One region of the Streptomyces daghestanicus genome, then DNA from elsewhere that is predicted to be linked to it. Evidence: riboswitches for the same ligand, from Rfam matches in the RefSeq annotation. Region 1 holds a riboswitch; the other holds the start of a gene.
What was found. Region 1 has a riboswitch for S-adenosylmethionine ahead of thrC (threonine synthase). Riboswitches for the same ligand answer to the same signal wherever they lie in the genome.
Positions count from the first base shown of each region.

Region 2: another riboswitch for S-adenosylmethionine. It lies ahead of Sdagh_RS31750 (aminotransferase class V-fold PLP-dependent enzyme); the one in region 1 lies ahead of thrC (threonine synthase).

Region 1 covers NZ_BNDX01000010.1:95,880-100,070, reverse strand. The annotation lists gene Sdagh_RS19410 (alpha,alpha-trehalose-phosphate synthase (UDP-forming)) at 1-909, opposite strand, end outside; gene Sdagh_RS19405 (glucosyl-3-phosphoglycerate synthase) at 952-1,896, opposite strand; SAM riboswitch class I at 2,052-2,193, shown strand; gene thrC (threonine synthase) at 2,211-3,503, shown strand; gene Sdagh_RS19395 (MoaD/ThiS family protein) at 3,592-3,867, shown strand.
Region 2 covers NZ_BNDX01000016.1:1,128,644-1,132,834, reverse strand. The annotation lists gene Sdagh_RS31755 (glycerate kinase) at 1-1,174, shown strand, start outside; gene Sdagh_RS31750 (aminotransferase class V-fold PLP-dependent enzyme) at 1,123-2,481, opposite strand; SAM riboswitch class IV at 2,626-2,742, opposite strand; gene trpD (anthranilate phosphoribosyltransferase) at 2,842-3,906, opposite strand; gene qcrB (cytochrome bc1 complex cytochrome b subunit) at 4,037-4,191, opposite strand, start outside.

The DNA.
Region 1 (4,191 bases):
TTCGCGCCACTCCGGCCGGTCCGCCAGCAGCCGCCGGTAGGCCAGCAGCCCGCGCACGATGTTCTTCGACAGCTCGGTCCGGTCGACCCGCACCACGACCTTGCGGCCCTCGCCGATCTGCTCCCGCAGCGCCGCCATCCGTTCGTCCACGTCCGCCTCGCGCGACCGCTTCCGCAGGAAGTCCGCGTCCGCGCCCAGCCCGTGCACGCCGACGACCGTCTCCCCGAGCCCGCCCGCCAGCGCCTCGCAGCACGCGGTGAACGCGTCCGCCCAGCGCCGGGTGAGGAACCCGAGCCGGTCCGCGCCCAGCATCCCGCGCAGCACCTGCCCGGCGATGTCGTCCGGGAGCATCCGGAAGTACTCCACCGGCGCCCACGGCGTGTGCGAGAAGTGGCTGATCCGCACGTCCGGGCGCAGCTCGCGCAGCATCCCCGGCACCAGCGTCAGGTGGTAGTCCTGCACCAGCACGGCCGCGCCCTCGGCGGCCTCCTCGGCCAGCGCCTCGGCGAAGGCCCGGTTGAACGCCTCGTACGACGCCCACTGCCGGCGGAACTCCGCGTCGAAGACCGGCTCCAGCGGCGTCTGGTACAGCATGTGGTGGACGAACCACAGCACCGAGTTGGCGATCCCGTTGTACGCGTCCGCGTGCACGTCCGCCGGGACGTCCAGCATCCGCACGCCGTCCTCGCCGGCCCCGCGCCGCACCGCCTCCCGGTCGCCGTCGGACAGCGCCGAGCACACCCACAGCGCCCTCGCGTCCGGCCCGATCGCCGACAGCGCAGAGACCAGGCCGCCGCCGCCGCGTTTCGACCGCAGCGAACCGTCCTCCTGGATCTCGTACGAGACCGGTCCCCGATTGGAGGCGACCAGCACCTGGGCAGCACCGAACGACGAAGACGTGGAAGCCATACGCCTCAACCTAGCCCGGTCACGACCAGCTCAAACGTACGTTCACGCCACCTCGCGCCGGGCGTACTCGGCGATCTCCCGCATCGGCGGCCGCTCCTCGGTGTCCACCGAATAGGTGCGCGGCTCGAAGCCCGCCTCACCCCGCTCGAACTGGGTGAGCGCCGGCCGGATCAGATGCCCGCGGGCCAGCCGGAGCTGCGCGGTGCGGTAGATCGCGGCGGCCATCCGGCCCAGTGCCTGCCCGTCCTGGTGCCGGTGCCTGCGCACCCCCACGTCCACCTGGGCCAGCGCGTCCAGGCCCACCAGGTGCAGCGCGTCCACCAGCATGCCCAGCTCCACCCCGTACCCGACCGGGAACGGCAGCCGCTCCAGGAGCGACCGGCGGGCCGCGTACTCGCCGCCGAGCGGCTGCACGAACCCGGCCAGCTGCGGCCAGTGCATGTTCAGCAGCGGGCGGGCCATCAGCTCGGTGACCCGGCCGCCCTGCCCGGCCGCGCCCGCGAGCGGCCGGTCGTACATGGCCTTGACCAGGTGCACGTCCGGGTCGGTGAGCAGCGGGCCGACGATGCCGGTGACGAAGTCGGAGGAGAAGTCCTTCAGGTCGGCGTCGACGAAGGCCACGATGTCGCCGCTCGTCACCAGCAGCGACCGCCACAGCACCTCGCCCTTGCCGGGCACCGGTGCGATCCGCGGCAGGATCTCGTCCCGGTGCACGACCCGGGCGCCGGCCGCCGCGGCCACCTTCGCGGTGGCGTCCGTCGACCCGGAGTCGACCACCACGATCTCGTCGACCAGCGGCACCTGGCACATCAGGTCGTGGCGGAGGGCCGCGACGATGTCGCCGACCGTCTCCTCCTCGTTCAGCGCGGGCAGCACGACGCTGACCGACTGGCCGCCGCGCTGCTTCGCGGCCAGGATCTGGTGGAGCGGCCGGTCGGTCACGGACCAGGAGCGCGCGTTCAGCCACCGCTCGACTTCTTCCAGCACGGTCCCGGCTCCTCCCTGTACGGACCACGCACCGCTCGTGTGATCCATCTCGCGCATCGGACGACTATCTCAACTGTCCTGGCCTTCGGTTACAGTCTTGAACAACGCGGATGACCATCGCATGTCGGGGGTGGCCACCGCTGACAACCACATACAGCTCATCCAGAGGGGCAGAGGGACACGGCCCGATGAAGCCCCGGCAACCCTCCAGTCGGCACTCGTGAAGAAGCGGGGCTCCCGGCTCGGGAAGGTGCCAAATCCGTCTCACGACGAGATGCGTCGTGAGGAAGATGAGGAGAAAGGGCCTCGCCTCCATGGCTGTGCAGACTGCCGAAAGCACCACCTCTCCCGCTGCCGCTCCGGTCGATCTCGGTCCCGCCGCGGCGCTCTCCTGCCGGGAATGCGGCCACCGCGTGCCCCTCGGCCCGGTCTTCGCCTGCGAGGAGTGTTTCGGCCCGCTGGAGATCGCTTACGACTTCTCCGGATACGACACCGAGAAGCTCCGCGCGCGCATCGAGGCGGGCCCCGCGAACATCTGGCGGTACGCGCCGCTGCTCCCCGTCCCCGCCGACGTCGCGGACAAGCCCAACATCAACCCGGGCTGGACCAAGCTCGTCAAGGCCGACCGCCTCGCCGCCGAGCTGGGCGTCACCGGCGGCCTGTACGTCAAGGACGACTCCGGCAACCCGACGCACTCCTTCAAGGACCGTGTCGTCGCGCAGGCCCTGGAGGCCGCCCGCGCCTTCGGCTTCACCACCCTGTCCTGTTCCTCCACCGGCAACCTGGCCGGGGCCGTCGGCGCCGCCGCCGCCCGCGCCGGCCTGCGCTCGTGCGTGTTCATCCCGCACGACCTGGAGCAGGGCAAGGTCGTCATGGCCGCGGTCTACGGCGGCGAACTCGTCGGCATCGAGGGCAACTACGACGACGTCAACCGCTTCTGCTCCGAACTGATCGGCGACCCGGCCGGCGAGGGGTGGGGCTTCGTCAACGTCAACCTGCGCCCCTACTACGCCGAGGGCTCCAAGACCCTGGCGTACGAGATCTGCGAACAGCTCGGCTGGCGGCTGCCCGACCAGCTCGTCGTGCCCATCGCCTCCGGTTCCCAGCTCACGAAGATCGACAAGGGGCTCAGGGAACTGATCGAGCTGGGCCTGGTCGAGGACCGGCCGTACAAGATCTTCGGCGCCCAGGCGGAGGGCTGCTCTCCGGTGTCCACGGCGTTCAAGGCGGGGCACGACGTGGTCCGCCCGCAGAAGCCGGACACCATCGCCAAGTCCCTCGCGATCGGCAACCCGGCGGACGGCCCCTACGTCCTCGACATCGCCCGCCGCACCGGCGGCGCGGTGGAGGACGTGGACGACGAGCGGATCGTCGCCGCGATCAAGCTCCTCGCGCGCACCGAGGGGATCTTCGCGGAGACCGCGGGCGGGGTCACCGTCGGCGTGACGAAGAAGCTCATCGAGGCCGGCGTGCTCGACCCGGCCCTCACCACCGTCGTGCTCAACACCGGGGACGGCCTCAAGACGCTGGACGCGGTCGCGGGGACGGGGCTCACGGCGACGATCCGGCCGAACCTCGACTCCTTCCGCGAGGCGGGGCTGGCCTGACGGCCGCCGTCCCTCGTCCGCGGCCGGCGGTACCGGCCGCGCAGTTCCCCGCGCCCCTGGGCCGACCCACCGACCGGAGGTCAACGTCATGAGTGTCACCGTCCGCATCCCGACCATCCTGCGCACCTACACGGGCGGCAAGGCAGAAGTGAGCGCCGAGGGCGCGAACCTCGGTGAGGTCATCGCCGACCTGGAGAAGAACCACACCGGCATCTCCGCCCGCGTCCTGGACGACCAGGGCAAGCTCCGCCGTTTCGTCAACGTCTACGTCAATGACGACGACGTCCGTTTCGAGCAGGGCCTGGAGACCGCCACCCCCGACGGGGCCGGTGTCTCGATCATTCCCGCCGTCGCCGGCGGCTGACCCGGTCACGCACCGTCCCCGGAATTGCCCCCTCCGCAATAGAAGCGGAGGGGGCAATTCCATGTGGTTGAGCGCGGTACAGTTGGGGAACGCGCTGCCGATCGAGAGATCGGGAGCCCCCGAATTCCTGCCGCGCGCCCGACTAGATGTAGCCAAAGTGTGCGCACTCTTCGCGGCTTTTGTGACTTTTATGCGGCCCGACTTGCCCCGGAATCTGCTGAATTCATGCGATATTCCGGACCGCTCCCGTCCAGAATTCTCGTCCAATTGACCTGTTGCAGAGGGCAGTTGGACAGATACATTCGGCCGCGGTCGACGCGTTCC
Region 2 (4,191 bases), on a different contig from region 1:
CAGCGGCTTCAAGGAGTCGCTCTCCGCGCGGGCCGCCGCCGACGCCATCGCGGCCGGGGTCCGCCGGGTGCTGCCGGACGCCGCGATCGACCGGGTGCCGCTGGTGGACGGCGGCGAGGGCACCGCCGTGGAACTGGCCGCGGCGACCGGCGGCCGGCTGGTGGCGCTGGCCGCGACCGGTCCGCTGGGCGAGCCGGTCGGCACCCACTTCGCGCTGCTCGGCGCCCGGGACACGGCGGTGGTGGAGATGGCCGCGGTGGCCGGACTCGCCCTGGTACCCCGCGCCCTGCGCGACCCCGGCGCCACCACCACGTACGGCGTCGGGGAGCTGATCCGCGCCGCGCTGGACACCGGGGCGCGGCGCGTCCTGGTCGGCTGCGGCGACTCGGGCACCTCGGACGGGGGCGCGGGCGCGCTCCAGGCGCTCGGCGCCCGGCTGCTCGACGCGGACGGGTTCGCGCTGCCGCCCGGCGGCCGGGAGCTGACCCGGCTCGCCCGGATCGACCCGTCCGGCCTGGACCCCCGGCTGCGGGACGCCGACCTGCTCGTCGCCTGCAACCCGTTCAACGTGCTGTGCGGCGAGCGCGGCGTCGCCCGGGTCTTCGGCCCCCAGAAGGGCGCGACCCCGGCCCAGGTCGAGCACCTCTCGGCGGCCCTGGAGAACTGGGCCTACGTCCTCACCCGCGACCTCCGCCCGCCCGTCCCCGACCTGCGCACCGGCCCCGGCACCGGTGCCTCCGGCGGGCTCGGCGCCGGCCTGGCGGCGCTCGGCGCGCGGCTGCTCCCCCGCTTCGACGTGCTGTGGGACCAGGTCGGCCTGGACGCCCGGCTGGCCCGTGCCGACCTGGTGCTCACCGCCGAGGGCGCCCTGGACCACCAGACGCCGCGCGGCAAGATCCCGGCCGAGGTGGCCCGCCGCGCCAAGCTGTACGGGCGTCCGGTGCTGGCGCTGGCGGGCACCCTCGGCGAGGGCGCGCACGAGGTGCCGGGGGTGGACGCCTGCCATGGCATCCTGCCCGCGCCGATGGCGCTGGCGGAGGCGCTGACGCGCGGCGCGGAGCTGCTGACGGACGCCACCGAGCGGGCGCTGCGGCTGATCCTGCTGGGCTCCCGGCTACCGGCTCACGCGGCGGCGGAGGTGTCGGGCACGCAGCGGCCGTCCTCGGTGCGGTAGCGCCAGGCGGCGCCGTCGCGCACCAGTTCCCCGACGGCGGTCACGAACCGCTCCACGTGCTCGTCGGGGGTGCCCGCGCCGAAGCTGACCCGGATGGCGTTGAGGGACTTCTCGCCGGGCGCGGCCTCGGGCGCCCCGCACTCGCCCTGGCTCTGCGGGTCGCCGCCGAGCAGGGTGCGCACCAGCGGGTGGGCGCAGAACAGGCCGTCGCGGACGCCGATGCCGTACTCGGCGGAGAGCGCGGCGGCGAAGTGGGAGCTGTTCCAGCCGTCGACGACGAAGGAGAGCACCCCGACCCGCGGCGCGTCGTCCCCGAACAGCGACAGCACCCGCACCTCGGGCACCCCGGCGAGCCCGTCCCGCACCTTCTCGATCAGGTGCCGCTCCCGCGCGACCAGCGTGTCGAACCCAACCTCGGTGAGCGCCTTGCAGGCGGAGGCGATGGCGTAGGCGCCGATGACGTTGGGCGAGCCGGCCTCGTGGCGGGCGGCGCTGTCGTGCCACTCGACGTCCACTCCGCCGTCCGCGCGCCGGGCGACCTTGCGGCTGGCGCCGCCGCCCGCGAGGTAGGGCTCGGCCGCGCGCAGCCAGTCGGCCCGGCCGGCCAGCACCCCGGAGCCGAAGGGGGCGTACAGCTTGTGTCCGGAGAAGGCGACCCAGTCGACGTCCAGGTCCTGGACGCTGACCGGGTGGTGGGGGGCGAGCTGGGCGGCGTCCAGGACGATCCGGGCGCCGTGCGCGTGGGCGACGGCGGCCAGCTCCCGTACCGGCCACAGTTCGCCGGTGACGTTGGAGGCGCCGGTCACGCAGACCAGGGCGGGGCCGTGCGGTTCCCGGGCGGCGAGGGCCCGCTCCAGGGTGGCGACGGCCTGCGCGGGGGTGCGCGGGGCGTCCAGGCAGGTCACCTCGGCGTCGCGCCACGGCAGCAGGGAGGCGTGGTGCTCGGTCTCGAAGACGAAGACCCGGCAGCCGGCGGGCAGGGCCGCGGCGAGCAGGTTGAGGGAGTCGGTGGTGGACCGGGTGAAGACCACCTGGTCCTCGTCCCGGCAGTCCAGGAACTCGGCGACGGTCCGCCGGGCGTTCTCGAACAGGTCGGTGGAGAGCTGCGACAGGTACCCGGCGCCGCGGTGCACGCTGCCGTAGTACGGGGCGTAGGCGGCCACGTCGTCCCAGACCCGCTGGAGGGCGGGGGCGCTGGCGGCGTAGTCGAGCGCGGCGTAGGTGACCTCGCCGCCGGTGACCAGCGGGACGGTGACGTCACGGCCGAGGACGGGCAGCGGGGCGGCGACAGCGGTGGGTACGGACATGGCGGACTCCCGTGGGAACAGCACGCGGCACGGCGCGGTGAAGGTGAGGAAAGGTGTGCGGAGGCGGGGCTCTGCGGCCCTAGCGCATTCGCTGGTTCACGGGAGACTCCCTCGGACGACCCAGGACCCCTGGTGCTCGCGAGGGGTCCGCGCTTGCCGCGGACCTTGCTGTCCACGGCCTGGTCTTCACCCGGGGCACCCCGCCACGGACGGAGGGTTGCCGGACAGTCGGCCGGGGCCTCATGACTGTCACTCATGACCTGGCTCAGAAAGTAGGCGAAACGATCGTGGTCCCGCAACCCGTGTCCGGATCGCGGGACGCACGTCACACGGCACGCTCAGATGCCGCCCGGGAGCCGCTCAGGTGTGGCTGGCGGCCACCCAGCGCTCCAGCACCCGCCGCGCCGCCCCGGAGTCGACCGACTCGGCGGCCCGCTCCATCCCGGCCCGGATACGGTCCGTCAGCGGCCCCGCGCCGGGCTCCAGGGCCACCAGGGCCGCCGCCGCGTTGAGCAGCACGGCGTCCCGTACGGGGCCCCTCTCCCCGTTCAGCAGCCGGCGGGCCACGTCCGCGTTGTACGAGGCGTCGGCGCCGCGCAGCGCCTCGACCGGCACGATCTCGATGCCGACGTCCCGCGGGTCGAAGACCTCCTCGGTGACCTTGCCGTCCCGTACGGTCCACACCCGGGAGGTGGCCGTCGTGGTCAGCTCGTCCAGGCCGTCGTCACCGCGGAAGACCAGCGCGGAGTTGCCGCGCTCGGCGAAGACCCCGGCGATGATCGGCGCCATCCGGGCGTCGGCGACGCCGACCGCCTGGGAGCGGACCTTGGCCGGGTTGGTCAGCGGCCCGAGGAAGTTGAAGACCGTCCGGATGCCCAACTGGCCACGGGCGACGGCCACATGGCGCAGCGCCGGGTGGAACTTCACGGCGAAGCAGAAGGTGATCCCGGCCTCGTCCGCGACCTGGGCGACCCGCTTCGGGGTCAGTTCCAGATTGACGCCGAGCTTCTCCAGGACGTCGGAGGCGCCGGAGGCCGAGGAGGCGGCGCGGCTGCCGTGCTTGACGACCTTCGCCCCGGTGCCGGCGACGACGATCGCGGACATGGTGGAGATGTTGACGGTCTTGGCGCCGTCGCCGCCGGTGCCGACGATGTCGACGGTGTCGCCGGGCACCTCGATCACATGGGCGTGCTCGTACATCGCCCGCACCAGCCCGGTGATCTCCGCGACCGTCTCGCCCTTGGCCCGCAGGGCCACGGCGAAGCCGGCGATCTGCGCGTCGGTCGCCTCGCCGCGCATGATCGTGTCCATCGCCCAGGCGGTCTCGTCGGCGGTCAGGTCCCGGCCGCCGAGCAGTCCGTTCAGCAGCACGGGCCAGGAGCGGCCCGCCGCGGTGTCGCCTCCAGCGGGGGTCACAGCGCTCATCAGCCGCTCCTGTGAGAGTGAGTGGATCAGGGAAGAACCGGGTCCACCCTATCCAGCCCGGCGGCACGGCGAAGGGCCCCGTCCGAACACCGGACGGGGCCCTTCGCCGTGGCGTGGCGACGCTGGGGGATCAGTGGTGGCCGTGGCCGCTGGTGATCTCCCGGTACTCCTCGACGGTCGGCTTCGGAATCTGCGACTCCTCGCCGTAGTAGGACTTGCTGAGCTTGGCGCGGAGCTTCTCGGTGCTCTTCGCCTTGCGCTCGACGCCGTTCTCGTCGACCGCCG